Regions from separate parts of the Chromobacterium sp. FG89 genome, predicted to be linked through region 1. Evidence: riboswitches for the same ligand, from Rfam matches in the RefSeq annotation. Region 1 holds a riboswitch; the other holds the start of a gene.

Region 1 (14,570 bases):
GGTGTTGTCCATGTCGAACACCGCGTATTCGCCCTTATGGGCATTGGCCTTGATCATGGCGTTCAGCCGTTCCGCGATCTTGGGCGGCCAGTGCTTCAGCTCGGTCTCCGCCGCCGCCGGCTGGGTCCAAAGCGCGGCCGACAACAGCAAAGCCCCCAATACTTTAACTTGCTTCATAAGTCCTCCTGAATATGCTTCGGATGCGGCGGGCCCGCCTTGGAACCTGTTCAAAGTCTGCTGCGCTTAGTGCAGCGTTGCACGGTGAGTACCAGCTCAAAATGCTCATGTACCACGTGTACATTCCGCTTTTTCGCTTGTTTTCGCCTTGTCTCGCCCTTGCTCGCGAGACTTTGAACGGCTCTTTAAGAAATACCCATGCGCCGCTTGCGCGCGAGGAGGCTCAACGCGGGATCAGGGCTGTGGCCGGGGGGCTAAGCCCCCCATACCTCGCCGAACACCCGCAACCAGTTCTCGCCCAGCACTTTGCGGATCTTGCGCTCAGGCCAGCCGGCCCGCTGCATCGCCGCGGTCAGATTGGGCGTTTCGCCTATGGTGCGAATGCCTTCCGGGTTGAGGATGGTGCCGAAATCGGTCAGCCGGCGATACCGGCCTTTGTCGTGGGTGATCCAGTCGAAGAAGCCCTGATCGTAGCCCTGGGTGAAGTCGGTGCCGTAGCCGACGCAGTCTTCGCCCACCAGCGCGATCACGTAATCCATCGCTTCCACGTAGTCGTCCACGGTGGCTTCGATGCCGCGGCGCAGAAAGGGCGGAAACATGGTGACGCCGATGAAGCCGCCGTGATCGGCGATGAAGCGCAGCTCCTCGTCGCTCTTGTTGCGCGGATGCGGCTTGAGGCCCGAGGGCAGGCAATGGGAGTAACAGACCGGCTTTTTCGATTCCAGAACGGCTTCGCGCGAAGTCAGGCCGCCCACATGGGACAGGTCCACCATGATGCCGACGCGGTTCATTTCCGCAATGACTTCGCGGCCGAAGCCGGACAGGCCGCCGTCGCGTTCGTAACAGCCGGTGCCGATCAGGTTTTGCGTGTTGTAGCACAGCTGCACCACGCGCACGCCCATGTCGGCGAAGGCTTCGATGGACTCCAGCCTGTCCTCGAAGGCATGGGCGTTCTGAAAACCCAGGATGACGCCGGTGCGCCCCTCCGCCTTGGCGCGGCGGATATCCTCGACGCCGCGCACCAGGGTCAAAAGGTCGCCGTGCTCGCGGATCAGCCCTTTCATCTCGGCGATATTGTTCACGGTGTCCTGAAAGCCCTCCCACACCGACACGGTGCAATTGGCGGCGCTCAAGCCGCCGCGGCGCATGTCCTCGAACACCGGCCGCGCCCATTTGGCGATGATCAGTCCGTCTATCACCAGCGCGTCTGCGTGCAAATCCATTGCCATCTCCTTCTAGCTTGTCCACGCCTCGGTCCAACTATCCCGCCGCAGCGCCGCGAACCTTGAATAACTTCCAAGAGCCTGTTTACGATCTCGCGAGCTAAGGTGAGACAAGGCGAAAACGAGCGAAAAAGCGGAATGTACTCGTGGTACATGAGCATTTTGAGCTCGGTTTCAACGCCGTATCGCCGACGCGCAGCAGAACGTAAACAGGTTCTAAGAGCTCTCGCTCAGGACCGCCGCCGACGCCGGCCGCGCCAGTTGCGCCCACAGCGGATGGCCGGCGTCCTCCGGCAGCTCGCACACCGCGAAGCCGTAAGGCCGGGCCGCGCGCCGCAACAGCAGCCAGACGTAGTCGGCAAAGCTGCGGCGGCACACCACGAACACGCCGTCGCCGTCCAGGCGCAGCACTTGGACCGCCGCCTTGCCCAGCAAGGTGCCGACGCCCTGGCCGGGACGCAGCGCTTCGAAATCGTAGCCGCCCAGATGGCGCAGCACGGCCAGGTGCGGCTCGCCGCACAGGTAGACGGCGGTGAAGCCGCCGCTGACGTCCAGCGCCTGGGCGAACAGGCGCTGCTCGGCGAAGCCCCGCTCCAGCGCCGGCAGCCAGCCGGCCAGGCGCTGGCGGCGGCTGATCAGCAGCCATTCGTCCGGCGACAGCCACAGCAGCGCGCCGCCCTCCCCCTGGCTCAAGGTCTTGGGCCGGCGCGGCGGCTCCAGCCCGGTGATCCGCGCCGTCAGCTCGAAAAACCCGGCCTCGGCGCCGTCGCCGCGCAGCAGCGCGTAGCCCAGATTGGGCGCTTCATTGCCCCAGACGCGGCCGTCGGCGCGGCGCGCTTCGGCCGCTTCCGGCAAATCCAGATGCCGCAAGGGCGATTCCAGCACAGGCTTGAATGTGGATTCAGACATGCTGACGCTCTCCTTCCTTGTCGACGAAGACCGCGGACGCCACCCGCGCCGGCGCGCTATGGCCCTGCCACCACACATGCACGGTGTCGCCTTCGCGGCGGACGCCGTCCTTCAACACCGCCATGGCGATGGAGCGGCCCAGGCATTCGCTGTGGTAGCTGGAGGTGACATGGCCCTGCATCGCCGCCGGCGCGGCGTCCTTGCCGTCGTTGAGGATTTGCGCGCCTTCCGGCAACACCAGCCGCGGGTCCTCCGTCAGCAGGCCCACCAACTGCTTGCGGCCCGCGCCGGCGGTGTCGGCGCGCAGCAAGGAGCGGCGGCCGAGGAAGCTGAACGGCTTTTTCATGCCCACCGCCCAGCCCATGGCCAGATCGTTGGGGCTCATCGAGCCGTCGCTGTCCTGGCCGACGATGATGAAGCCCTTCTCGGCGCGCAAGACGTGCATGGCCTCGGTGCCGTAGGGCGTGATGCCGAACTCGGCCCCGGCCCGCATCGCCTCCTCCCACAAATAACGGCCGTAGCCGGCGTCCACATTGATCTCGTAAGCCAGTTCGCCGGAGAAACTGATGCGGAACACCCGCGCCGGCACGCCGGCCACGGTGCCGACGCGGCCCTCCATGAACCGGAAGGCCTGAGGGTCGAGATCAATATCCGTGCACAGCTTGCGCAGCACCTCCCGGCTTTGCGGGCCCACCAGCGCCGTGGTGGCCCAATGATCGGTGATGGAGCTGAAACGCACCTTGAGTTCCGGCCATTCGGTCTGGTGCCAGCGCTCCAGCCAGCTGTAAACCCGGGCCGCGCCGCCGGTGGTGGTGGTCATGTGGAAATGGTCGTCCGCCAGGCAGGCGGTGACGCCGTCATCCATCACCATGCCGTTTTCGTCCAGCATCAGCCCGTAGCGGCATTTGCCCGGCTCCAGCTTGCTCCAGGCGTTGCTGTAGACGCGGCCCAGAAACTCGCGCGCGTCCGGGCCGCGCACATCGATCTTGCCCAGAGTGGAGGCGTCCATCACCGCCACTCCCTGGCGGGCGGCGCGGCATTCGCGGCGCACCGCCGCGTGCAGGTCCTCGCCCGGCTGCGGGAAATACCAGGGCCGCAGCCACTGCCCCACCAGCTCGTATTCGGCGCCGCGCGCGGTATGGCTGTCGTGCATGGCGGTGTAGCGGCGCGGGTCGAAGGTCTCGCCGACATGGGCGCCGGCCAGCGCGCCGAAGCTGACCGGGGTGTAGGCCGGCCGATAGGTGGTGGTGCCCACCTCGGCGATGGGCTTGCCCAGCGCCTCGGCGGCGATGGCGAAGCCGTTGACGTTGGACAGCTTGCCCTGATCGGTGCCGAAGCCCAGCGCGGTGTAGCGCTTGACGTGCTCGATGGAGCGGTAGTTTTCGCGCACCGCCAGATGGATGTCGGCGGCGGCCACGTCGTTCTGGAAATCGACGAAGGCCTTGGCGCCGACGCCTTCGCGCCGCCCGTCCGGCAAGCGGAAGATTTCACGCGGCGCGGCCACCTCCTCCGCCTCCACCCGCGGCGCGGCGCCCAGACCGCGCTGGCTTCCCCAGCCAAGCTGGGCCAGCATGGCGGCATGGCATTGGGCCAGGGCCTCGCCCAGCTCCCAGCGCCCGGTGACCGCGCCCACGCAGACGACGCCGGGCCGGCCCGCGTCCGGGCAAACGAAGGACAGACGGTCCGGACGCCACAGCGGACGGCCGCCGTTGTGGCAGAACAGATGCACGGTGGCGCTGAGCCCGCCGGAGGAGAGCACGCCGTCCAGCTCCAGCCGCGGCCCCTTGCCGGCCACGCTCCGGCCATCCGCGGCCAGCTTCACCAAGTCCGCGCCGCTGACGCCGGCGCCGCCGTTCACCCGGGCGATGCCGTAACCGGCCAGCAACTCCACGCCGGCATTCTGCGCGGCGCGGCTGCGCCAGGCCGCCGCGCCGGCTGGGCGAGCATCGGCCAGCGTCACCGCCGCCCCGGCCAAGGCCAGCTCCAGCGCCGCGTCGTAGGCGGCGTCGTTCTGGGTCTGCAGCAGCAGCCGGCGCCCCACCGCCACGCCGTAACGGTTCAGATAACTGTGGCCGGCGGCGGCGGTCATCACCCCGGGCAGATCGTTGTTGCCGAACACCAGCGGCCGTTCGATGGCGCCGCTGGCCAAGACCAGTTGGCCCGCGCGTATCTTGTGCAGGCGCTGGCGCGGCCGGGCCGGATCGCGCTCCGACGGCGGCAGGTGGTCCTGCAACAACTCCACCGCCAAGGCCAGATTGCCCTCATGCAAGGCGAAGACGGTGGCGCGCGGCAAGCGCTGGACATTGGGCAGCGCCGCCAGCTCCTGCAAGCGCTGCTGCGTCCAGTCCATCGCCTCCAGACCGTCGATGCGCAGCCGGCGCTCGCTCAGCAGCCAGCCGCCCATCTCCGCCTGTTCGTCCAGCAGCAGCGTTTTCAGGCCGGCGCGCCCCGCCAGCGTGGCCGCCCACAAGCCGGCCGCGCCGCCGCCCACCACCAGCAGGTCCACATGGTGGTGCAGATGATCGTAATGCTCCGGGTCCGGCAGCCGCGGCGCTTGGCCGTAACCGGCGGCTTCGCGGATGCGGCGCTCGTAAAACGGCCAGGCTCCCGCCGGCTGCATGAAGGTCTTGTAATAAAAACCCGGCGGCATGAAACGCTCCAGCCGGCCCAGCGCGCCCTTGAGCCGCATGCCCCAGGATGCGTCCCCCAAGCCGCTGAAGGCCTGCAAGCCTTGATACAGCTCCACTTGGGTGGCTTTGAGATCCGGCGTGCTCAAGGCGCCGCTTTCCAGCTGGATCAAGGCGTTGGGCTCTTCCGCGCCAAACCCGACGATGCCGCGCGGCCGGCCGTACTTGAAGCTGCGGCCCAATAGCCGCACGCCGTTGGCCAGCAGCGCCGAGGCCAGGGTGTCGCCGGCGAAGCCGTGATAGGCCGCGCGGTCCAGGGTGAAGGCCAGCGGCCGATTGCGGTCGATGCGCTCGCCGGGACGATGGATGCGATAGCCGCTCACGTCTGATCCTCCTGCAAATAACGGGCCTTGCCCTCGGCCAGCGTCCAGCTGCCGGCGACCTCGTAGCTGACGGTGTGACGCCGGACGGCGAACACCTTGCGGCAGCCGGCGGCGTGCTGCCATTGCTCCCAATGCCAGCCGCGCGGGTTCTTGCGGCAGAACAGGTAATCGCCCCAGGCCTCGTCGTCCACCTGCTCCGGCGCCGCCGGGCGGACGATGAAGGCCTCCCCGGCGTAGTCGAACTCCTCCTCTTCCCGCGCCTCCCCGCAATGCGGGCAATGAATCAGCAGCATCGGCGTCTCCCTCAATGCGCCACGGCGGCGGCGCCGTGTTCGTCTATCAAGCGGCCGGAGGCGAAGCGCTCCAGCGAAAAAGCCGCGTTCAGCGGATGCGGCTGGTCATGAGCGATGGTGTGAGCGAATACGTGGCCGGAGCCCGGCGTGGCCTTGAAGCCGCCGGTGCCCCAGCCGCAGTTGAAATACAGGCCCTGGATCCGGGTCTTGCCGATGATGGGGCAGGCGTCCGGCGACACGTCCACGATGCCGCCCCACTGCCGGTTCATCCGCAGCCGCGAGAAGGACGGAAACAGCTCGACGATGGCCGCCGCCGTGTGCTCGATCACATGCGGGCTACCGCGCTGGCCGTAACCCAGATAGCTATCTATGCCCGCGCCTATCACCAGTTCGCCCTTGTCCGACTGGCTGATGTAGCCGTGCACCGCGCCGGACATCACCACCGTGTCCAGGCAGGGTTTCAGCGATTCGGACACAAAGGCCTGCAAGGGATGGCTTTCCAGCGGCAGCCGCAAGCCGGCCATCCGCGCCAGCGTGGAACTGTTGCCGGCGGCCACGCAGCCCACCTTGTCGGCGCGGATCTCGCCGCGCCCGGTTCGCACCCCGCGTACCCGGCCGCCCTCGATCAACAAGCCGGTCACCTCGCATTCCTCGATGATGTCCACGCCCAATTCGCTGGCGGCGCGGGCGAAGCCCCAGGCCACCGCGTCATGGCGCGCCACCCCGCCGCGCGGCTGATAGCTGGCGCCCAGGATCGGATAGCGGACGTCGCCGCCGATGGCGATCAAGGGCACCCGCTCCTTGATCTCGCGCGGGGACAGCACCTCGGCGTCCACGCCGTTGAGCAGGTTGGCGTTGACCCGGCGCTCGATGTCGCGCATGTCCTCCAGGCTGTGGCCCAGGTTCATCACTCCGCGCTGGCTGAACATCACATTGAAGTTCAGTTCCTGGGACAGGCCCTCCCACAGCTTGAGCGCGTGCTCGTACAGCTGCGAAGACTCGTCCCACAGATAGTTGGAACGGATGATGGTTGTGTTGCGCGCGGTGTTGCCGCCGCCCAGATAGCCTTTTTCCAGCACCGCCACCTTGCGGACGCCGTACATGCGGGCCAGGTAATAGGCGGTGGCCAGGCCGTGGCCGCCGCCGCCGACGATGATGACGTCGTAGCTGCTTTCCGGCTGCGGACTGCGCCAGGCCGGCTGCCAGCCCTGGTGATGCCCAAGCCCGTGCCGGATCAGGCTCCACAGCGAATATCGGTTTGCCATCTGCGCTCCCGCCGCCGGGCCGCCATGGGCCCGCGCCGCTGCTGTCGAGGTTGAGGAAGGCCTCATTCTCAGGGCGACGCAGACGGCGCATTTGGCTGGAAAGGACGGCCTCTTGCCCGCACGCGACACGGCGATGTCCAAAATCCACGCAAAGCGGACGCATGGCGGACAGCGCGCGCGCGGGACAAGGCCTAGATTGGCCCGTGCCGCCCCACAAACAGGACACGCCAATGACCTCAGACGCCCCCTCCTACGTGCTCAGCTTCGCCTGCCGCAGCGCCTCCGGCCAGGTGGCCGGCTTCTCCGCCTTGCTGGAGCAGCAAGGCTGCTATATCGATGAACTGGCGGTGTTCGACGACGCCCGCAGCCGGCGCTTCTTCGTGCGCTGCGTCTTCCACCCGGAGCGGCCGGACTTCGCCCCGGAACGGCTGGCCGACGGCATGGCGCGGATGAGCGGCCACTATCAAGACCTGCAATGGCGGCTGCACGACCGGCGCCAGCGCGCGCGGGTGCTGATCATGGTGTCCAAACTGGACCACTGCCTGAACGATTTGCTCTATCGCCAGAAGATGGGCGATCTGGACATGACGGTGGCCGCCGTCGTCTCCAATCACCGCGACCTCGCCCCCATCGCCGAGGCCTACGGCCTGCCCTTCCACCATCTGCCGCTCACCCCGGACAACAAGCCGCGCCAGGAAGCCGCGCTGCTGGCGCTGATGGAGGACAGCCGGGCGGAACTGCTGGTGCTGGCCCGCTATATGCAGGTGCTCTCCAGCGCCGCCGCCGCAAAACTGGCCGGCCGCGCCATCAATATCCATCACTCCTTCCTGCCCGGCTTCAAGGGGGCGCGGCCGTATCAGCAGGCGCACGAGCGCGGCGTCAAACTGATAGGCGCCACCGCCCACTACATCACCGACGATCTGGACGAAGGCCCGATCATCGAACAAGTGGTGGAACGGGTGGACCACGCCTACAGCCCGGAGCAATTGCAGGCCGCCGGCCGCGACATGGAGTGCCAGGCGCTGGCGCGCGCGGTGCGCAGCCACTTGGAGCGGCGCGTCTTCATCACCGAGCGGCGCACTGTGGTGTTGCGCTGACAGTTGTTCGCCTGGCAGGAACTTTGTCTATTGCAACGCAACAAAAGCAGGGTACAGTAGCCAGTTATCCGTCATACCAACCAAGAGGTGCCGTATGTGGTCGCAAACAGCCGTCTGGTCCAAGCTCTTCTCCTCCAACCCGGTCGCCGACTACTGGCGCGACGCCTGCGAGCGCAGCATCCTCTACTGGGACGTGCTGCATGACCGCGGCGCGGACTATCTGCAACACGTGCAAAGCGGCAAGCCGCCTGTCTTGGTGTTCGACTACAAAATCATCCTGGACGGCCGCAGCCTGCCGGACCCTGCCAACTACGCGCTAGCCGCCATCCTGCCGCCGGCCGGCTGCCCGGCCACCAATCCGGCGCTGCGCCCCTTCGTGGTGATAGACCCGCGCGCCGGCCACGGCCCCGGCATCGGCGGCTTCAAGATGGACAGCGAAATCGGCATCGCGCTGCAACAGGGCCACCCCTGCTACTTCATCATGTTCTTCCCCCAGCCGGTGCCCAGCCAGACCATAGAAAGCGTCAGCCGCGCCGAATACGTCTTCCTCGGCAAGGTCAGGGAACTGCATCCGGACAGCGACGGCAAGCCCTTCGTCATCGGCAACTGCCAGGGCGGCTGGGCGCTGGCCATGCTGGCCTCGGTGGCGCCGGAGCTGTGCGGCCCCATCCTGCTGGCCGGCACCCCGCTGTCCTACTGGGCCGGCGTCACCGGCAAATACCCGATGCGCTACTCCGGCGGCATGCTGGGCGGCACCTGGACCGCCTCCCTGGCCGGCGATCTGGGCAACGGCAAGTTCGACGGCGCCCATCTGGTCAACAACTTTGAAAAGCTGGACCCGGCCAACACCCTGTGGAAGAAGCCCTACAATCTGTACGCCAAGGTGGACACCGAGCGCGAACGCTATCTGGGCTTTGAACGCTGGTGGGGCGGCCACTACCTGCTGAACAAGCAGGAAATGGAATGGATTTCCCAGCAGCTCTTCGTGGGCAACCACCTGGTGGAAGGCAAGATCGTCAGCAGCGACCAGCACCGCGTGGACATGCGCAACATCCGCTCCCCCATCATCGTGTTCGCCTCCTGGGGCGACAACATCACCCCGCCGCAACAGGCGCTGAACTGGATACCGGACCTGTACGACAACGCGGAAGACATCCGCGACAACGAACAAACCATCATTTACTGCCTGCACAACAAGGTGGGCCACCTGGGCATCTTCGTCTCCGCCGGCATCGCCAACCGCGAGCACAGCGAGTTCGCCAGCGCGCTGGACCTGATCGACGTGCTGGCCCCCGGCCTGTACGAGGCCGTCATCGAAGACGTGGCCCCCAACACCCCCGGCCAGGAATACATCAAGGGCCGCTACATCATCCGTTTCGAAGCCCGCGAAGTGGCCGACATCCTGGCGCTGGACGACGGCCGCGAAGACGAACGCGCCTTTGAAGCGGTGCGCCGCGTCTCCGAAATCAACCAGGGCATTTACAACCGCTTCGTTTCCCCGGCCGTGCGCGCCGTCAGCAACGAAGCCAGCGCCCAATGGCTGCGCCAGCTCAACCCGGCGCGGCTGGAACGCACGCTGATCTCCCCGCTCAATCCCTGGCTCGGCTGGCTCAAACCCGCCGCGGAATACGTGCGCGCCCACCGCCGGCCGGTGAGCGCGGACAACCCCTTGTGGCGGTTGCAAGAACAGTGGTCTAGCTGGATGACGCAAAGCCTGGACCGCTACCGCGACCTGCGCGACGCCGCCACCGAACACTGCTTCAAAGCCGTGTACGAATCCCCGTGGCTGGCCTCCGTCGTGGGCGTGCAGCCCGCGCGCGAAGCCCGCGCCGCCCGCTGCGACAGCTGGAACAAACAGGAAAGGCTGCAACTCAAGCGCCAGGTGCTGGACCCCGCTTACGAAAGCGGCTCCCTGGCCGACGGCTTCGTGCGCTTGCTCACCTATGTGGCGATTGGCCGCGGCATCATAGACGAGCGCCCGTTCAACGCCATCCGCCGCATCATGCGCGACATCCGCCACGAATACCCGCTGACCCTGATGGAGCTGAAAGACATCGCCCGCAAGCAGGTTTTCCTGGTGCGGCTGGACGAAGCCCGCGCGCTGGCCGGCCTGCCCAAGCTGCTGCCGGAAGAACACCGCCGCCGCCAGGCCTGGCAGCTGGCGCATGAACTGCTGGCGCTCAGCGGCGACATCGCCCCGGAACAACAGCTCAGGCTGGACCAAGCGGCCCACGCGCTGCAACTGGACACCCGCGCGCCGGCGGCGCCGGCCATCCTGCCGCCCGCCGAGCCGGCCATAGCGGCAGCCTCAACCGTTCCCGCCGCGGCCCCCGCCGCCAAGGCCAGCGCGCCCGCCAAGAAAGCGGCGCCGCCGCGCAAGCCGGCCGCCAAAGCCCCGGCCAAGCCCACCGCCGGCAAGCCCAGCGCCGCTGCCGCCAAACCCGCTCCGGCCGCCAAACCCGCCAGCAGCACACCGGCCGCGGCCAAGCCGGCGCCCGGCAAACCCCCGGCGGCCAAAACCGCCAAAGCGCCAGCGGGCAAAGCCAGCGTGGCCAAAGCCCCCGCAGCCAAAACCCCGGCCGCGCGCAAACCCGCCGCCGGCAAGGACGCGGCCAAGCCCAAAACGCCGAGCAACTAAGCATCAGCCAGCGCAAAAACGCCCGGACAGCCAAACCGCCGTCCGGGCGTTTTCATGTTGATACCGCACTGCAACATTTTTGCCTCGCCCCATGTATACAGTCGTTGACTGAACAATACAGCAAACGCTAATATCCTTGCCTGCTGCGGGAGAGAGGGGCATGCGCCCCCGCCGAAGACGCAAACTCCCATAATCGCTCAGGCAACAGTACCGCAGCCCATGGATACCAGCCGATTGGAGAGAGGCCCTAAGCGCCCGTTCATCATCTGCTACGCTTCAGCGAGAGCGCGTCGGATGATGTGACCGGCCCTTAGCCGCCCACCGAAGGGGCAAGTGACACCCGGCAAGGCCCGCACACAGGCCGCGCCCGTCATCTAACTCTCAGGTAAAAGGACAAGGGGAGAGGCAATGCCGGCAGCGCCGCGCCCATGCGCGGCCCGCCGGCCGTGCTCAGAACGTGCTCACGATCTCGCGAGCAAGGACGAGACAAGGCGAAAACAGCTGAGAAAGCGGAATGTACACGTGGTACATGAGCATTTCGAAGCGGGTTTCAACGCCGTATCGTCGCAGCGCAGCAGATCGTGCACCAGCTCTCAAGGAAAACCCGTGTTCGAAACGCTTGCCCAGGCTGCGCGCCACCTGGCATGGCCCGCCCATTGCCAACCCATTTTCCCACCCGGCTTCGCCGCTCACCTCGGCGCCAGCCTGTTTGACCATTGCAACTACATGCTTACCCTGATCTATCTGATCGCCATCACCGCGGAAGCGATGACCGGCGCGTTGGCGGCCGGCCGCCGCAATATGGACATCTTCGGCGTTACCGTCATCGCCTTCCTCACCGCCCTGGGCGGCGGCACCGTGCGCGACATCGTGCTGGGCCGCTACCCGATAGGCTGGACCCAACACCCGGAATACGTCGGCCTGGTCATCGCCGGCGGCCTGGCCGCCGTGTTCGTGGCCCGCTATATGAAACGCCTGAGCCGCGTCTTCCTGGTGCTGGACGCGCTGGGCCTGATCGCCTTCACCATCATAGGTTGCGGCGTGGCCCAGTCCATGGACTACCACCCGGTGGTGGTGGTGATGGCCGGCATGATCACCGGCATTGCCGGCGGCATCCTGCGCGACGTGCTGTGCAACCGCGTGCCGGTGGTCTTCCGCCAGGAGCTGTACGCCAGCGTCTCCTTCGCCGTGGCCCTGCTCTACCTGGGCCTGATCAAGCTGGGCGTGCCGCACGATCTCAACGTGCTGGCCAGCTTCGCCGTCGGCCTCGCCATCCGCCTGGCCGCCATCTGGCGCGAATGGCGGCTGCCGGTGTTCATGTATCGGCACGACCTGCATTAACTAACCCTAACTGTTTCACCGCTGCGCTGCGGCATCAGGCTTGAATCCCCGCCAGCAGCAGGAACAAGGCCGCCTGGCTGGACACGCCCAGCTTGGCGTACAGATGGCGGCGGTGCACCTTGGCGGTTTCCAGCGAAATGCCCAGCTCGCGCGCCACGCCCTTGGTGGAGTGGCCGCCGAGTATCAGCAGCGCCACCTCCACCTCCCGCTTGGTCAACGGCGAGGAGCCCTGCGCGCGCAGCGCCTCCTCCAGTTCCCGGCGGCTCTGCCTGCCCGTCCTGGCCGCCGGCTGACGCAGCCCTTCGTCCAGACGCGCGGCCAGCCGCGACAAGGGCAGCAACCAGGGCGCGAACAGATTGCAAACGCCCAGTTCCTGCTCGCTGAAGCGGCGTTTGCTGCCCAGCGACAGAGACAGCACGCCCTCCGGCAACACTTGCAGAAACTGGATTTCATCCGCCACCACATTGCGCGAAAAGTAACGGCGAAAGTACTCCGTCTCCCGGAAACGGTCCGGCGCCACCTCGTCCAGCCGGTACACGCCGGCGGCCGGGCGCTTCAGCGCAAAACCGTAAAACGGGTCCAACAGATACAGGCCGCGCCGGTAGTCGGCGAACAAATCGTCGGCGGCGTAATTGGCCGCGTGATCCGCCAGCACCCACGGCGGCGCCTCCTGGCGAAACAGCACCGCCACCCAGGTATCGAAACTCAGGCGTTCCCGTAGAAACGCGGCCAACCCTTGCCAAAAGGCCGCGTTGTCGACGCCGTCCAACAAGCGCCCCAATTGCTGGTGAAACACCAGATCCGCCACATTCAGCTGCATGCCAGCTACCCCGATCAGGTTAGTCCCGCCTTCCGCTCTAACGCTTTCGCGTGATGTCCGCCGCCAAGGGGACTGACTAGTATGGCTCCAGCCTGCGCGACAAGACCAGCCGTGATGTGAGCGCTTCCCCCACCCCGTCGCGCCGCCTGAACAGGAGTGATCGCCATGCCCATGCAGGATCTGGCCTACTGGCAAGACCGCGCCGCCGATTTGCGCTCGCCTTGCCTCGCCTTCATCAACGGCCGCTTCGTGCCCGCCGCCGACCGGCGCACCTTCACCGACACCAGCCCCATCCATGGCCGGCCCCTGGCCGAGATCGCCCGCTGCGGCGAGGCCGATGTCGAACGGGCGGCGCGGGCCGCCCGCGCCAGCTTCGAATCCGGCGTCTGGTCGCGCTGTCACCCGCGCCAGCGCAAGACCGTGCTGCAAAAACTGGCGGCGCTGATCCGCCGGCATGGCGACGAACTGGCGCTGCTGGACTGCCTGGACATCGGCAAGCCCATTGCCGATGCGCTCCATATCGATGTGCCGGGCGCCGCCGGCGTGTTCGACTGGTACGCCGAAGCCGCCGACAAGCTGTACGGCGAGGCCGCCCCCGGCGCCGACGACGCGCTGGCCCTGATCACCCGGGAACCGCTGGGCGTGGCGGCGGCGGTGATCCCATGGAATTTCCCGCTGGACATGGCCGCGTGGAAGCTGGCGCCGGCGCTGATGGCCGGCAATAGCGTGATCCTGAAGCCGGCCGAGCAATCGCCGCTGTCGGCCTTGCGCCTGGCCCAACTGGCCCAGGAAGCCGGCCTGCCGGACGGCGTGCTCAACGTCTTGCCGGGCTACGGCGACGAGGTGGGGCGGCCGCTGGGCCTGCACCCGGACGTGGATTGCCTGAGCTTCACCGGCTCCAGCGAAGTGGGCAAAGCCTTTCTGCGCTACGCGGCGGACTCCAATATGAAAAGAGTGGCGCTGGAGTGCGGCGGCAAAAGCCCCAATCTGGTGTTCGACGACTGCGACCTGGACGCCGCGGCCCGGCGCGCCGCCTTCGGCGTTTTCTTCAATCAGGGCCAGGTGTGCTCGGCCAACTCGCGGCTCTTGCTGCAACGCTCCATTCAAGACGCCTTCCTGGAACGCCTGCTGCGCGAGGCGGCCGCGCTGCAACCGGGCAACCCGCTGGACCCGGCCACCCGCAGCGGCTGCATCGTCGACGCCCGCCAGGCGGAGCGCATCATGGCCCACATCGACCAAGCCCGCCGCCAAGGCGCCCGCCTGCTGTGCGGCGGCGAGCGCTTCAGCCTGGACGGCGGCGACTGCTACATCCGCCCCACCGTCTTCACCGATGTCCGCCCGGACATGGCGCTGGCGCGCGAGGAAGTCTTCGGCCCGGTGTTGGCGGTGATGCCCTTCGACAGCGAAGCCGAGGCCGTGGCCATCGCCAACGACAGCCCTTACGGCTTGGCCGCCTCGGTGTGGACCCGGGACCTGTCGCGCGCCCACCGCGTGGCGCGCCGGCTACGCGCCGGCACCGTCTCAGTCAACACCGTGGACGCGCTGGACCCCGGCCTGCCGTTTGGCGGCTGCAAGCAGTCCGGCTTTGGCCGCGACCTGTCGCTGCACGCCGTCGACCACTACACCCACCTCAAAACCACCTGGGTGCAATGGCAAGACGAATAAGCGCCGTCCCGCAGTCGGCACAACAAGATAGTAGGAGACCCACCATGCGCACACCGCAAGCCCACCTTGCTCCGCCGCCGGCCCCCGCCCCTTTTCGCGCCAGCCTGGGCCTCGCCCCGCTGCTCGCCGTCG
Region 2 (14,570 bases), on a different contig from region 1:
GTAAGCGGTGTACCAGCCCGGGTTTTCCAGCAGATTGCGCAGGATCACCGTCGGAGTCAGCACCGGGTAATAGCCCTGGCCGATGAAGGATTTATTGACCACGTTCTTGGCGGCGACGGCCTTCAGCGCGGCCAGCGCCTCGGCTTCCGGCATCGGATCCGGCAGCTCCAGCTTGCGGTTCAGGTGAATGTCGGCCGGCAGCGTCTGCGCCACCAGTTCATCGATGGAGGCCACGCCGATGGCGGCCAACATTTGCTCGCGCTCGGCGTCGGACGGGCCGATGTGGCGGGAGATGAATTCTTTGCGGTTGAAAAGTTCGGAGAGAGACATGAGTACGGGGCCTTCTGTGCTTGCCGTCCGCGCCGCGGCTTGCGCGGCCAATCGGGTGTTGCTGGATATCCGGGCGAAAAAAACGCCTCGCGGTCGATTAGGACTGCGAGGCGGTTTTCACCATCAGGCGCCAATTTCCTTGGCGTAGGCGGCGGCGTCCATCAGGGCGTCCAGGTCCGCCGGATCCGCCGGCTTGATCTTGAAGAACCAGCCGGCGCCGTAGGGCTCGCCGTTGGCCAGTTCCGGTTCGGCTTCCAGTTCCTCGTTGATGGCCAGCACTTCGCCGGCAATCGGACAGTAGATGTCGGAAGCGGCTTTCACCGACTCCACCACGCCGGCCTGCTCTTCCTTGGCGAGCTTGGCGCCCACTTTCGGCAATTCGACGAAAACGATGTCGCCCAGCAGTTCCTGCGCGTGCTCGGTAATGCCCACGGTCACGGAGCCGTCGGCTTCCAGGCGCAGCCATTCGTGGCTTTCAACGTATTTGAGTTCGGCGGGGATGTTGCTCATGAGTGTCTCCAGTCAAATCCAGGTCTTAAACGATATTCCCGGCCGCGTCGCGCGGCCTGCCCAAGCACGCCGCTCAGGCGAAAACTTTTTTGCCGTTGCGCACGAACGGCATTTTGACCACGCGCACCTCGGTCAAGGTTCCGCGCAGGTCCACCAGCGCCGTATCGCCGGTGCCGGCCGGCACGCGCGCGATCGCGATGGAGTGTTTGAGGGTGGGCGAGAAGGTGCCGCTGGTGATCACGCCCTCGCCTACGCCTTCCACCACCACTTTCAGGCCTTCGCGCAGCACGCCGCGGCCTTCCAGCACCAGGCCCACTTGCCTGGTTTTCAGGCCGGCGGCTTTCTGCGCCTCCAGCGCCTTGCGGCCGATGAAATCGCGCTCCGCCGGTTCCCAGGCGATGGTCCAACCCATGCCGGCCTCCAGCGGGGAAACGGTTTCATCCATATCGTGGCCGTAGAGATTCATGCCGGCTTCCAGGCGCAGGGTGTCGCGCGCGCCCAGACCGATCGGCGCCACGCCGGCGGCCTGCAGTTGCTGGAAGAAGGCCGCGGCCTCGACGCCAGGCAGCATCACCTCCAGGCCGTCTTCCCCGGTGTAGCCGGTGCGGGCGTAGAACCAATCGCCGGCGGGCTGGCCTTGGAAGGGCTTCAAGGCCTGGATAACGTCGGCGAGCTCGGGCTTGACCGCGCAGACCTTGGCGATGGCCTGCGGGCCCTGCACCGCCAGGATGGACAGATCGCGGCGCACCTTGATGTCCACGTCGAAATCCGCCTTGCGCCCTTCCATCCAGGCCAGGTCCTTGTCGGTGGTGCCGGCGTTGATCACCATGCGGTAGCCGTAGGAGGTCAGATAGACGATCAGATCGTCCACCACGGTGCCGTCGGGGGTGAGCATGCCGGAATACAGCGCCTTGCCTTCGAAGCCGAGCTTGGCCACGTCGTTGGCGATCAAGCGCTGCAGCCAGACTTTGGCGTCCGGGCCGCTGATGTCCAGCACCGTCATATGGGAAACGTCGAACATGCCGGCGTCGCTGCGCACGATCTCATGTTCCTTGAGTTGGGAGCCGTAATGGATGGGCATTTCCCAGCCGGCGAAATCGACCATCTTGGCGCCGGCGGCGATATGGGATTCAAACAGGGGGGTGCGTTTCGGGGCCGTCATCGGTGCGTCCTTAGCAAAAGCGTGTAGTGTTGCTCTATTCCCTACACCCCTCTGTCCCTGCACCTGAGATTTTCCGGCCTTGCGGCCGTTAGCCCCTTCGGTGGGCATCCGCGGATGCCGCTCTCCAGATTCGGCGAACTGGCTGCGGCCAGTCCGATGATGCAGTCCTTTTGCCTGAGCGATTGCGGGTGCGCTTGCGCCTTCGGCGGTGGCGCGGACGGCCACTCTCTCCTGCATGACGAGCCAGATTATGGTTGCTGGGCCGGGGCTTGGCAAGCCGTGTTTATCTTCAACTTAAACAATGACTTAAAATATTCGAAATCGCAAAACATTGAACCGGCATTGCTTCGTTTAAGATCGATTACGAACATATTTCATTTCCTTATCGATCAAAAAATAGATGACCACCCCATTGCGCCGGCGCTGATCGTAAGATGACATCCATCTTGACCAAGCACGATCTCTATCCGATCTGGAAAGGAAACCGCGATGCGAAAACTGATCAACGATCCGCGCCATGTGGCGCGGGAGATGCTGGAAGGCCTGGCCGACACCCTGCCCGGCCTGGCGCTGCTCGAGGAAGAAAACGTCTTGCTGCGGGCGGACCTTCCCGCCGGCGGCCTGCGCGACAAGGTGGCGCTGATTTCCGGCGGCGGCAGCGGCCACGAACCGGCCCACGCCGGCTACATCGGCCACGGCATGCTGGACGCCGCCGCGGTGGGCGACGTGTTCACCTCGCCCAGCGTAGACACCGTGCTGGCGGCGATCCGCGCCGTCGCCGGCCCCAAGGGCGTGCTGCTCATCGTCAAGAACTACACCGGCGACCGGCTCAACTTCGGCCTGGCGGCGGAACTGGCCCGCGCCGAGGGCATCGCCGTCGACAGCGTGGTGGTGGCCGACGACGTGGCGCTTCGCGACACCGTGGAGCCGGCGCGCAGGCGCGGCATCGCCGGCACGGTGCTGGTGCACAAGATCGCCGGCGCGGCGGCCGCCTCCGGCGCCGGCCTGGCCGAGGTCGCCGCCGCTGCGCGGCAGGCTGCGGAACAAGTGGCCACCATGGGCGTGGGCCTGGGCGCCTGCACGGTGCCGGCCACCGGCCTCCCCGGTTTTCAACTGGACAGCGGGGAGGCGGAACTGGGCCTGGGCATACACGGCGAAGCCGGCGTGCGCCGCGTGGCGACGCCATCGGCCGCCGATTTGTGCGCAACGCTGCTGGATGCCATCTTGCAAGACCGCGGCTGGCGCTCGGGACACAGGGTGGCGCTGCTGGTCAACGGCCTGGGCGGCACGCCGCCGATGGAGCTGGCCATCGTCGCCCGCGCCGCGCTGGCTCATCTGCGCCTGCGCGGCCTACAGGTGGAACGCGCCTGGAGCGGCAACTTCATGACCGCGCTGGAAATGCCCGGCTGCTCCTTGTCCCTGATGGCGCTGGACGAACAGCGCCTCAACTGGCTGGATCAAACCACCCTGGCGCCGGCTTGGCCCGGCTCAGGCCGTCTGCCGGCGCAACGCCAGCTGCGCGCCGCGCCGCCGCGCGACGCTTTCACGCCCTCGGCCGCCGCGGCCGATCCCCGTTTGCGCACCGCGGCCTGGGCCGCGGCCGACGCGCTGGACGCCGCCGAGCCGCTGTTGACCGAACTGGACGGCGCGGCCGGGGACGGCGATCTGGGCGTCAGCATGCAGCGCGGCGCGGCCGCGATCCGGGCCTTGCCCGACAGCGCATGGAGCGACCCCGCCACGGCGCTGCGCGCGGTCGGCCAGGCCTTGCGCCAAGCCATCGCCGGCAGTTCCGGGCCTTTCTACTCCACCGCCCTGCTGCGCGCGGCGCGGCGGCTGGACACGACGACCCCGCCCACCCCGAAGGACTGGGCGGCCGCCTTTCTGGACGGCGTCGCCGCCGTCGCGGAACTGGGCGGCGCGCAAGTGGGCGACCGCACCATGCTGGACGCCTTGTCCCCCGCCGCCGACGCTTTCGCCTCCGCCCTGGACGCCGGACAGACTCCAGAGACGGCCTGGCGTTCGGCGCTGACAGCGGCGGAGCGCGGCTGCGCGGCAACCGCCTCCATGCGGCCGCGCCTGGGCCGGGCCAGCTATCTGGGCGAACGGGCGCTGGGCGTGCCGGACGCGGGTGCCAGCGCCGCGCTGGTCTGGTTGAAGGCGCTGACCGGCTAGCGCCAGGCCATGGGCCGCCGCGCCCCCGCGGCGGCCCTGGCGATCAGGCCGGTCTCTCCGGCTCGGCCTCCATCGACGGATAGATCCAATCCACGCCCAGCGCCTGCCCCCACAGGCAGTCGCCCAGATCGTAATGCCACCATTCCTCGGCATAATTGCTGAAACCGGCCTGCTTCATCAGATTGAACAAGACGCGGCGATTGTGACGCACCGTCAGCCAGCGCTCGGAGGAAAAACCCAGGGCCGGATCATGCGGCGCTTCGAAGAAATCGGTGCGCGACGCCGGCTCCGCCGCATCGAAGGCCGTGCCGAAATCGCAGATCTCGCCCGTGTCCATCCGGCAGATCGCCAGGTCCACGGCGCCGCCGGAATTGTGCGGCAACACCGCGAAACGGGCGGTGTCGTCCGGGTGGGCGGCGAACAGTCGCGCCTGCCGCTCCACCGCCGCCGCGTCCCAGTCCGGGTGCGCGGCGCGCACATCGTCCAGCACCATCTGAAACAGATCCGCCTGGGTTTCGCGGCTGCGGTAGGCGTCGAACAGCAGCAAACCGTACTCCGGCGCCAGCCGCGCCGCCGTCTCGCGCAAGCGGCTCGCGACAAAGGACCGCGCCGACATGCCTTCGGCGCAGCCTTTGCGGCCGGCGCGGTAATAGCTGTTTTCCGGAAACAGGCCGTCCGCGCGCTCAAGCGCGCAGGGCGCGTTCTCCGCCCGCATCCGCGCCAGCGTCTGCGCGTCCGGCAGCGGATAGGTGAAATCGATGTCGACGAGCGCGTGATCGGCGGCGCTTATCCTCATGGCAACTCCCGGTCTGAAAGCAAAGCGCCCTAGTAGGCCACCAGCCGGCGGCATAGGCAAGCCCGTTTACTCATGACGATAGGCTTGCGCAAAAAGAAAACGCGGCCTAAGCCGCGTTTGGGATCCGACATTGCCTCTCCTTCATGAAGGATCGGCGTAACGCTCCTTCACCTGCCAGACATAGACCGGCAAGCCCAGCAGCAGCAGAATCATGCCCCACATCACGATGTCGGCGCCGGAGCCGTACAAGGCCCAGACCGAATAGGCGAAACCCACGCCGGCGAAGCACAGCGGCGCCAGGAAGTCCTTGCGCTGGAACTGCTGGGGGCGCATCAGCATGATGGCGAGCAAGGCCATCGAGCAAAAGGCGTAGGGCAGCAAAGTGGTGGCGGTGGCCAGCAGGATGATGAACTCGAAAATCTTGACGCCGCCGTCGCCGCCGGCGTACTTCATCGCCATCAGCACCGTCACCAGCCCGCTGGACAGCAGCAGGCCGAAAATGGGCACGCCCTCGCGGTTCATCTGGGCGAAACGGCGGGGAAACAGACCGTCGTGCGCGGCCGCGGCCGGCACGTGCGCCTGCATCAGGCTCCAGCCGTTGAGCGCGCCGAAGCAGGACACGATGGCGCCGAAACCCACCAGGTAATAGCCCCAATCGCCCCACATCAGCCGGGCGGCGTCGGCGAAGGGCGCCTGGGAGGCGGCCAGCATCGCCGGCGGCATCAAGCCCATCAAGGCCACCGTGGACAGGATGTAGAGCACGGTGGCGATCAGGGTGCCCAGCACCGTGGCGCGCGGAATGTTTTTTTCCGGCTCGATCACGTCGCCTGCCGGCACCGACGCCGATTCCAGCCCCAGAAAGGCCCACAGGGTCAGCGCCATGGTGGCGGACACCGAACTGAGCAGCGGCTTGTCGTGAGGGTTGAACACGATATTGTCCGGCTGCATGTGGAAAAAGCCGATGAAAGTGACGGCGGCCAGCGGCAACAGCTTGAGCAAGGTGGTCGTCACCGCCACCAGGCCGGAACTGCGCGCGCCGCGGCTGTTGATCCAGGTGACGATCCAGATCAGGCTGATGGCGAACACGCCGGCCAACACATTATTGTGGCCCAGCGCCGGAACGAATACCTGCATATAGCTGGTGGCGGCCACCGCCAGGGCCGCATTGCCGGCCCACAGCGCAATCCAGTAGCCCCAGGCGATCCAGAAGCCGGCGAAACCGCCGAAGGCTTCGTGAATATAGGCGTACGGCCCGCCTTCCTTGGGCAGGATGGCCGCCAGCCGGGCAAACACCAAGGCCAGGCAGATCGCGCCGGCGGCGGTGAGCAGCCAGCCTATCATCGACACGCCGCCGAACGGCGCCAGCGACGCGGGCAGCAGGAACACGCCGGAGCCGATCATATTGCCCACCACCAAGGCGGTGCACATCCATACGCCCAGCGCCCGGGTCTTGGTCTTGCTGTCTAAATTGGTATTGCTCAAGGCTTGGTCTCCATCGGGCCTGCCGATTGACGGGCGCGCCGCGCGCGCATGTTTACGTTCATGCGATGGCGCCGGCGGAATTGGCCTGGCCAGTTCCGTTCGCATTCAGACTGATACGGCTGAAAAAGCGCCCATGATAGAGGGCCTCGCCCGCAAGCTGGGCATGCTTTCTTCAAACCGCTTGACCGGAGTCAACTGAAGCGGGACTTTGCGCCAGTGCGCGCGCATGAAAAAAAGGCGGCATTAGAACACAAATTCGACATAAAAACATGTCGCATTTTCCGCATATCAAGGAGAAGACGATGGCGACCCGCTTGCCGCGGCCGATGATGCGCAACAAGCGCGTGCGCAGATGCCAATATAGGCCAGCCGGGATGGAAAAAAAGACGTCAAACGCATAATTTTGGCATAAAACGGCGCAATTCAGCCGGCAAGCACCGGTCCGACCGGCACGCGCGCCAGCGACCAATGCGCTCGCGCCCACTGCCACAACTCGGCCAGGCCGCCGCACTCCTCCGGCGGAACATGCCCCAGGCGGCTTAAGGCCAGGCGCAAGGCCGCGGCGGCGTCCTCGGCCGCCACCGCCGGCGCCAGCGTCTGCTTGGACAGCTTCTCCCCCGCGGCGTTGACCAGCACCGGCAGATGACAATAACCCGGCGTCGCCATGCCCAGCGCCTGCTGCACCGCGACTTGGCGCGGCGTGGATACCAGCAGGTCGGCGCCGCGCACCACATCGTTCACCCCTTGTTCCGCGTCGTCCACCACCACGGCCAATTGATAGGCCCAAAAGCCGTCCGCGCGCAGCAAGACGAAATCGCCGATGTCGGCCGTCAGATTCTGACGGTAGGGCCCTTGCAGGCGGTCCGCCACCACGGTGTCGCCGGGCGCCGCCCGCAAGCGCCAGGCGCGGCCGCCCTCTTCCGGACGCCGCCGCCGACAATGGCCGGGATAGACGTAGCCGTCCAGGCCGCGCCGCGCGGTCTTGGCGATCTCCTTACGCGTGCAATTGCACGGATAGGCGTGGCCGGAGGCGATCAACTGCTCCAGCGCCTGACGATACAGCTCGTGGCGACGGCTTTGATACACCACTTCGCCGTCCCATTCGAAGCCATAGGCGTCCAGCGTGCGCAGGATGGCGTCGGCGGCCCCGGCCACCTCGCGCGGCGGGTCCAGATCCTCCATCCGCAGCAGCCACTCGCCGCCGCGCGCGCGCGCCTCCAGATAACTGCCGACGGCGGTGCACAAGGAGCCGGCGTGCAGCAAGCCGGTGGGACTGGGGGCAAAACGCCCGCGATAGCGAGAAGAGTTCATGACGGATAGGAAATTTACGGCGGCAATGCGTTGTGAAGGGAATTTCTGGCTAATAATGTTGACTGATACGCTCGAATCATCGCCCCGCCGCCGCGCCAAACGGCGCCGGCCGGCTTTCGACGACCAAGGAGCTGAACATGGCCTACGTTGTAACCGATGCCTGCATCAAATGCAAATACACCGATTGCGTCGATGTCTGCCCGGTGGACTGCTTTCACGAAGGCCCCAATTTTCTGGCGATCGACCCCGAGGAATGCATCGATTGCACGCTATGCGTGGCGGAATGCCCGGTGAACGCGATCTACGCGGAAGACGACGTTCCGCCGGGACAAGAGGGTTTCGTCGCGCTCAACGCCGAATTGTCCAGGCTCTGGCCCACCATCACGGAGAAGAAGGACCCGCTGCCGGACCATGAGGACTGGGCGGAAGTCGAAGGCAAGCTGCAACACCTGGAGCGCTGAGAAGCTCGCCCGGTCTCGCTAAGCGCGAGACCGGGCGAAACGCTTGGAAACGAGGAAGGCAAGCGCATTGCGTCTCACGACGCGCGGCGGACGTTGAGCCGCATCAGATAAACAGCTCGATATCGCCGGACTTGCCGGCCACCTCCGGCTGCATCACCTGCTGACGATAGCGGGTCTCCTCGCTGATCAGGCTGCGGCTGCGCTTGAGCTTCTTGACCAACACCTTGCCGCTGTCGGTGAAGAAATACACTTTGCGCGCGCAGTCGCCCAACAGGTCCTCGGCCAGAATGGGAATCCTTTCCGCATCCAGGTAGCCGTGGATGAAGCGGCGATTGCGCTCGCCCACGTTCATCACCGACATGCCCTCCAGCACATTGCCGCCGCCGAAGACCTTGGCTTCCATCCGATGGCGCATCGCGCCCAGTTTCTGCATTTCGGTAATCATCAACTCCATCGCGTGCACGCCGAAACGGGCGGCGGACGCACCCTCGCCCACCTCGATGCTGCCCTCGGGCAACAGGAAATGGTTCATGCCGGCCACATTGGCTGTCCGGTCCAGCATGCATACGGCCACGCAGGAGCCCAACAAGGTCACCAGCAGCTGCGGCTGGCCGGTGACGTAGAAGCCGCCGGGAAACACCTTCACCGCCTGGCTTTGAAAATGCTTGTCGAAATACGAATGGCTGCTGAAATGCACCGCGCCGTTCTTCATAACATCGCCTTTTCCGCCTTGCCGTACAGGCAGGCCATGATTTTGGAGGGCAGCGCGTCCAGCGGCCACTCCTGTTGCACGCCGCCGGCCTTCATCGCTTCCCGCGGCATGCCGTACACCACGCAACTGGCCTCGTTCTGACCGAAGGTGACCGCGCCGGCGTCGCGCATCCTGCGCAGGCCGTCCGCGCCGTCCCGCCCCATGCCGGTCAGGATCACGCCGATGGCGCGCTTGCCCAGGCAGCGCGCGGCGGAGTCGAACAGCACGTCCACCGACGGCCGGTGCCGGTTCACTTTGTCGCTCTGATCCAATTCGATGCGAAAACCGTCCGCGGCGGCCTGCACCCGCATATGCCAATCGCCCGGCGCGATATAGGCCACGCCCTGCCGCACCGGCTCGCCCGCCTCCGCCTCCTTCACCCGCATCGGACAGCTGGCGTTCAAGCGCGCGGCGAAGCTGGCGGTGAAATGCTCGGGCATATGTTGAACCACCAAGATGGGCGGGCATGTCGCGGGCAGGCCGCTCAGCAGCGCGCGGATCGCCTCGGTGCCGCCGGTGGAGGCGCCGATGAACAACACCGCCTGCTGCGCGCCGGCACCCAAGGGCGGCGCCGGCGGCGGAACATCGGCCGGGCGATGAAAACGATGCGGCGCCCGCACCCTGGCCGCGGCCGCGGCCCGTATCTTGTCCCGGATCTCATCGGCGTAATCGCCCATGCGCCTGGCGATATCGTGCGCCGGCTTGGACAGAAAGTCGATGGCGCCCAGCTCCAGCGCCGTCAGCGTCGCCTCCGAACCCTGCTGCGTCAGCGAGGAGATCATCAGCACCGGCGTCGGCCGCAGCCGCATCAGCCGGCGCAGGAACTCCAGGCCGTCCATCCGCGGCATTTCAACGTCCAGCGTGATCACGTCCGGATCCAGCGCGCGGATGCGCTCGCGCGCGATCAGCGGATCGGAGGCGGTGGCCACCACTTCCATGTCCGGCGCTTCGTCGATGATGGAGGTCAGCAGATTGCGGATCAGGGCCGAGTCGTCCACCACGATTACCCGAATTTTCTTTTCCAGCGCCATCCACGCTCCCGGATCGATAAACAAGGCTCATAAACTCGCGCCGCAGCGCGACGGCCGGACGCACGGAACGCCTGATCAGGCCAGCCGGTAGCTGGTCTTGCCGCAGGGGACGAAGGCGTCGCTCAGGTGCAGGATGTTTTCCGAATGCCCCAGCAGCAGCAGCCCGTCCGGAGCCAGATGCCGCGCCATATGATTGAGTATGGCCGCCTGCGTCGGCTTATCAAAATAGATCAGCACATTGCGACAGAAAATGACGTCGAACTCCCCCAGCGGCGGCCATTCCTCCGCCACCAGATTCATCTGGAAAAACGTCATCGCCTCGCGCACGCGTTTCTTCAGGCGCACCTTGCCCTCATTGGCGCCTACGCCCTTGTCGAAAAAACGGCGCAACTGCGGCTCCGGCAACTGGCTGACGCGCTCACGCAAATACACGCCGCGCATCGCCTGTTGCAGCACATGGGTGTCGATGTCGGACGCCAGCAACTCGCAGGGGAAGGGCCGCAAGCTCTCCGTCAGCTCCGCCATGGTGATGGCGATGGAGTAAGGCTCCTCGCCGGTCGAGGACGCCGCGCTCCAGACCCGGTAGGGCCGGCCGCGCTTGCGCCAGCGCTCGGCGTGGGCGCGCAGCATGTCGAAATGATGCGGCTCCCGAAAAAACGAGGTCAGATTGGTGGTCAGCGCGTTGATGAAATTCTGCCATTCCTCCGACAAGGCGTCCTGATCCAAGCGGTCCAGATACTCGGCGAAGCTTTTCAGGCTCAAAGCCCGCACCCGCTTGGCCAAGCGCGCGTAGGCCATATGCGTCTTGCTGTCGTTGAGGGCGATGCCGACCCGCTGGTACACCATGTCGCGGATGCGGCGAAAATCCTCGGGCGTGAACGTGATGTCCAATTCCAAGCCCGCCAACACGGCCCCTCCGGACCTGTGCCTCAAAACTCCTCCCACTCGCCGTCGCTCAGGTCCACCTGCGGATGCAGCCGCGCCGGCACCACGATCTTGCCCGCCGGCTTAGCCGGCGCCGGATTGACGCCGCCGGCATGGGCGGCCGGCTCCGCCGCCGACGCCACGCGCGTCGGCGCTTGCCGCAGACGCGGGCCATGTTCTCCCAACTTGAACACCTGCACCGCGTCGTCCAGATAGCGCGCCTGCTCTTCCAGCGACTCCGCCGCCGCCGCGGCCTGTTCCACCAGCGCGGCGTTCTTCTGCGTGTTCTCGTCCATCTGCGTCACCGCCAGATTGACCTGTTCAATGCCCGAGCTCTGCTCGATCGACGCGGCGGAGATATCGCTCATGATGTCGGCGACGCGGCGGATGGAGATCACGATCTCGTCCATGGTGCTGCCGGCCTCGTCCACCAGCTTGGAGCCGGACTCGACCTTGGCCACCGAGTTGCCGATCAAGCCCTTGATCTCCTTGGCGGCGGCGGCGGAGCGCTGCGCCAGATTGCGCACCTCGCTGGCCACCACGGCGAAGCCGCGCCCTTGCTCGCCGGCCCGCGCCGCCTCCACCGCGGCGTTGAGCGCCAGGATATTGGTCTGGAAGGCGATGCCGTCTATCACGCTGATGATGTCGACGATCTTGCGCGCGCTGTCGTTGATCTCGTTCATGGTGGCCACCACGTCGCCCACCACCTTGCCGCCGCGCGCGGCGATGTCGGAGGCGCCGGTGGCCAGCGTATTGGCCTTCTTGGCGTTCTCCGCGTTCTGCCGCACCGTGCTGGTGATTTCCTCCATGCTGGAAGCGGTTTCCTCCAGGCTGGCGGCTTGCTGCTCAGTGCGGCTGGACAGATTGGCGTTGCCGGAGGCGATCTCGCGCGCGGCGGTGTTGATCGCGTCGGTGGACTCCTTGATGTTGGACACGATTTCCTTCAGCCGCATCACCGTGGTATTGGTATCGTTCTGCAACTGGCTGAACAAGCCCTGGTAATCGCCCTTGATCGCATGGGTGAGATCGCCCTTGGCCAGAGCCGCCAGCACGGTGGCGATATCGCCCAGACCCTGGCTGGTCACCGCCAGCAATTGGTTGACGCTTTCGCCCAACTGGCGGAAAAAGCCGTCCTTGCCTTCCAGATTGATGCGCCGGTCGAAATCGCCGGCCGCGGCGGCGGAGATGATGCTGGCCACCTCTTTCTCTATCTCCACCTCCCCGGTACGGTCCTTCCATTCCACCACCGTACCCAAACGGGAACCGTCGGTGCCGAACACCGGATTGGCCACCAGGCCGAAAATGCGCGTGCCTATATTGATCTGCGCGCGATAAGTGGCGCTCAGATTGGCCAACAGATCGCGCTGATGCGCCGGATTGCTGTGGAAAACATCCATATTGGCGCCCAGCATCGCGCGCGCGTCGAAATTGGGCAAGGCCTTGCGCAGATCGGCCTCGGCGCGACGCATCATCTCCAGCACGCTGTGATTGGTGTAGATGATGTTGCGCTCGTTGTCGGCGATCATCACATTGGTGGAGGCGTTGTCCAGCGCGTTGCGCACCCGGATGTTCTCGATCGCCTTCTCGGCCAGCAAGCTCATCGACGCGAACAAGCTGTGCTGGTCGCCCGGTTTGACCTTGATTTCGGAGCGCACCTGGCCTTCGGTCAACTCCCGCATCACTTTGACCAGTTCCGCCGGCTCCCCGCCCAGTTGGCGCATCAGCGAGCGGATGATGAAGACGCCGAAGCCGACGCCGATGAGCAGGGCCAGCAGAGTAAAGGCGAACAGCAGTTTGTAGGCCTGCCGGGAGTTGTCGCTGGCGTCCTGTCCCGCCTTGCGCATCAGATTCTCTTCAAACGCGATGTAGCGGTCGATCGAAGCCATGTATTTGAGCTGGGTGTCGCGCAGGGTGACGAACAGATAATCGCGGGCCTGCACATCGCGCCCCTGCGCCTGCATGCGCCGGAACACGTTCAGCTCGGAGCGGAAACTGGCCTCGTCGGAGCGCATCGCCTCGAAAAGCGGCCGCCCGGCGCTGCCGACATTCGGCTCCAAAGCCGTCATCCGCTGCGTCAGATTGGCCAGGCTCTCGTCGATCTGCTGGTTGAACTCCTTGACCAGTTGGGCATCCTTGCTCAGCAGCAGATTGCGCACGTCCCGAGACGCCAGATCGACATTGGCGGCGATCTTGTGCGCGGCGCTGACCTGCGGGATATGCACGCCGGAAATATTGACCAGATCATCGGCCAGTCCCTGCAGCTGTCTGACCGCCAGCGTCATCGCCACCGCCAGCAACAGGATCAGCAGACCGAAGCCCAGGATCAGTCTATGGATCACTTTCATATTGTTCATGCTTCGCCCCCTAATTCGCTTGCACTCGAGCCGCGGCGTCAGTCAACGCCATTTCCTCGCTGCCCATCAGCCTCTCGATATCGACCACGATGATCATGCGCTCGTCCAGCGTGCCCAGTCCTTCGATATAGGCGGTGTCCACCGCCGCGCCAAACTCCGGCGCGGCGCGCAGCGCATCGCTCTCCAGCTGAATCACGTCCGACACGCCGTCCACCACCGCGCCGATGACCCGCCCGCACACATTCAGCACGATCACCACGGTGAACGCGTTGTACACCGGTTCGCCTATGCCGAACTTCAGGCGCAAATCCACGATGGGCACGATATGGCCGCGCAGATTGACCACGCCCTTGATGAAGTCCGGCGCGTTGGCGATGCGGGTCACCGCGTCGTAACCGCGGATCTCCTGCACCTTCAAAATATCGATGCCGTATTCTTCCGTCCCCAGCGTGAACACCAGCAGCTCATTGCCCGAGCGTCTCTGCGCCAGGCCCGGACCATCCCGTTCCGCCACCATTTCTTTATCCTTGTTGTTTCATGCGTCCAGCGCCATACGCTGGTTGTGCCGCGCAATCGCGGCGATGTCCAAGATCATGGCCACCTGACCGTCGCCCAGGATCGTGGCGCCGGAAATGCCGTCCACCTTGCGGTAATTCGTTTCCAGATTCTTCACCACGAACTGCTGCTGGCCGATCAGGTCGTCCACCAGCAGCGCCAGCCGGCTATTGCCGGCCTCCACGATCACCAGGATGGCCTCGCTCGGCGTCCGCCTCGCGTCCGGAATGGAGAAAAACCGGCCCAGCGGCACAATCGGCAGGTACTCGCCGCGGATGGCCACCACCTGGCCGCGAGCGGCCACTGTCTTGATTTCGCTCGGCGCCGGCTGCAAGGACTCCAATACCGCGCCCAAGGGCATCACATAGGTTTCCGCGCCGATGCGCACCGACATGCCGTCCATGATCGCCAGCGTCAGCGGCAGATGAATGCTGATGGTGGTGCCGATGCCGGCCATGGAGTCGATCTCCACCCGGCCGCCCATGCTCTGAATGTTGCGCTTGACCACGTCCATGCCCACGCCGCGGCCGGACACTTCGGTCACCTCGGCGGCGGTGGAGAAGCCGGCTTCGAAAATCAGATTCCACACCTCGGCGTCGCAAAGCGAGGCCGGCGCCGCCAAACCGCCTTGCCGCGCCTTGGCCAGAATCCGCTCCCGGTTCAGCCCGGCGCCATCATCGCTGACTTCGATGACGATATTGCTGCCCTGATGGAAGGCGCGCAGCGTCAGC

The links. Region 1 has a riboswitch for glycine ahead of ACODRW_RS18290 (trimeric intracellular cation channel family protein). Riboswitches for the same ligand answer to the same signal wherever they lie in the genome.
Region 2: it holds a riboswitch for glycine, as region 1 does, so the genes downstream of both, gcvT (glycine cleavage system aminomethyltransferase GcvT) here and ACODRW_RS18290 (trimeric intracellular cation channel family protein) in region 1, are expected to answer to the same signal.

What each region holds. Positions count from the first base shown of each region.
Region 1 is NZ_JBMDIQ010000020.1:24,814-39,383, reverse strand. Features, by position in the region: gene ACODRW_RS18330 (HAD family hydrolase) at 1-177, opposite strand, end outside; gene ACODRW_RS18325 (dipeptidase) at 432-1,400, opposite strand; gene ACODRW_RS18320 (sarcosine oxidase subunit gamma) at 1,617-2,309, opposite strand; gene ACODRW_RS18315 (sarcosine oxidase subunit alpha family protein) at 2,302-5,319, opposite strand; gene ACODRW_RS18310 (sarcosine oxidase subunit delta) at 5,316-5,612, opposite strand; gene ACODRW_RS18305 (sarcosine oxidase subunit beta family protein) at 5,624-6,877, opposite strand; gene purU (formyltetrahydrofolate deformylase) at 7,108-7,974, shown strand; gene ACODRW_RS18295 (DUF3141 domain-containing protein) at 8,069-10,612, shown strand; glycine riboswitch at 10,749-10,835, shown strand; glycine riboswitch at 10,837-11,019, shown strand; gene ACODRW_RS18290 (trimeric intracellular cation channel family protein) at 11,219-11,953, shown strand; gene ACODRW_RS18285 (LuxR C-terminal-related transcriptional regulator) at 11,988-12,773, opposite strand; gene ACODRW_RS18280 (aldehyde dehydrogenase) at 12,939-14,438, shown strand; gene ACODRW_RS18275 (APC family permease) at 14,483-14,570, shown strand, end outside.
Region 2 is NZ_JBMDIQ010000018.1:73,635-88,204, forward strand. Features, by position in the region: gene gcvP (aminomethyl-transferring glycine dehydrogenase) at 1-330, opposite strand, end outside; gene gcvH (glycine cleavage system protein GcvH) at 454-840, opposite strand; gene gcvT (glycine cleavage system aminomethyltransferase GcvT) at 914-2,002, opposite strand; glycine riboswitch at 2,044-2,140, opposite strand; glycine riboswitch at 2,155-2,246, opposite strand; gene ACODRW_RS17320 (dihydroxyacetone kinase family protein) at 2,492-4,174, shown strand; gene ACODRW_RS17325 (M15 family metallopeptidase) at 4,218-4,970, opposite strand; gene ACODRW_RS17330 (amino acid permease) at 5,112-6,452, opposite strand; gene gluQRS (tRNA glutamyl-Q(34) synthetase GluQRS) at 6,876-7,763, opposite strand; gene fdxA (ferredoxin FdxA) at 7,901-8,224, shown strand; gene cheD (chemoreceptor glutamine deamidase CheD) at 8,328-8,936, opposite strand; gene ACODRW_RS17350 (protein-glutamate methylesterase/protein-glutamine glutaminase) at 8,933-10,006, opposite strand; gene ACODRW_RS17355 (CheR family methyltransferase) at 10,082-10,915, opposite strand; gene ACODRW_RS17360 (methyl-accepting chemotaxis protein) at 10,936-13,284, opposite strand; gene ACODRW_RS17365 (chemotaxis protein CheW) at 13,295-13,801, opposite strand; gene ACODRW_RS17370 (chemotaxis protein CheW) at 13,820-14,570, opposite strand, start outside.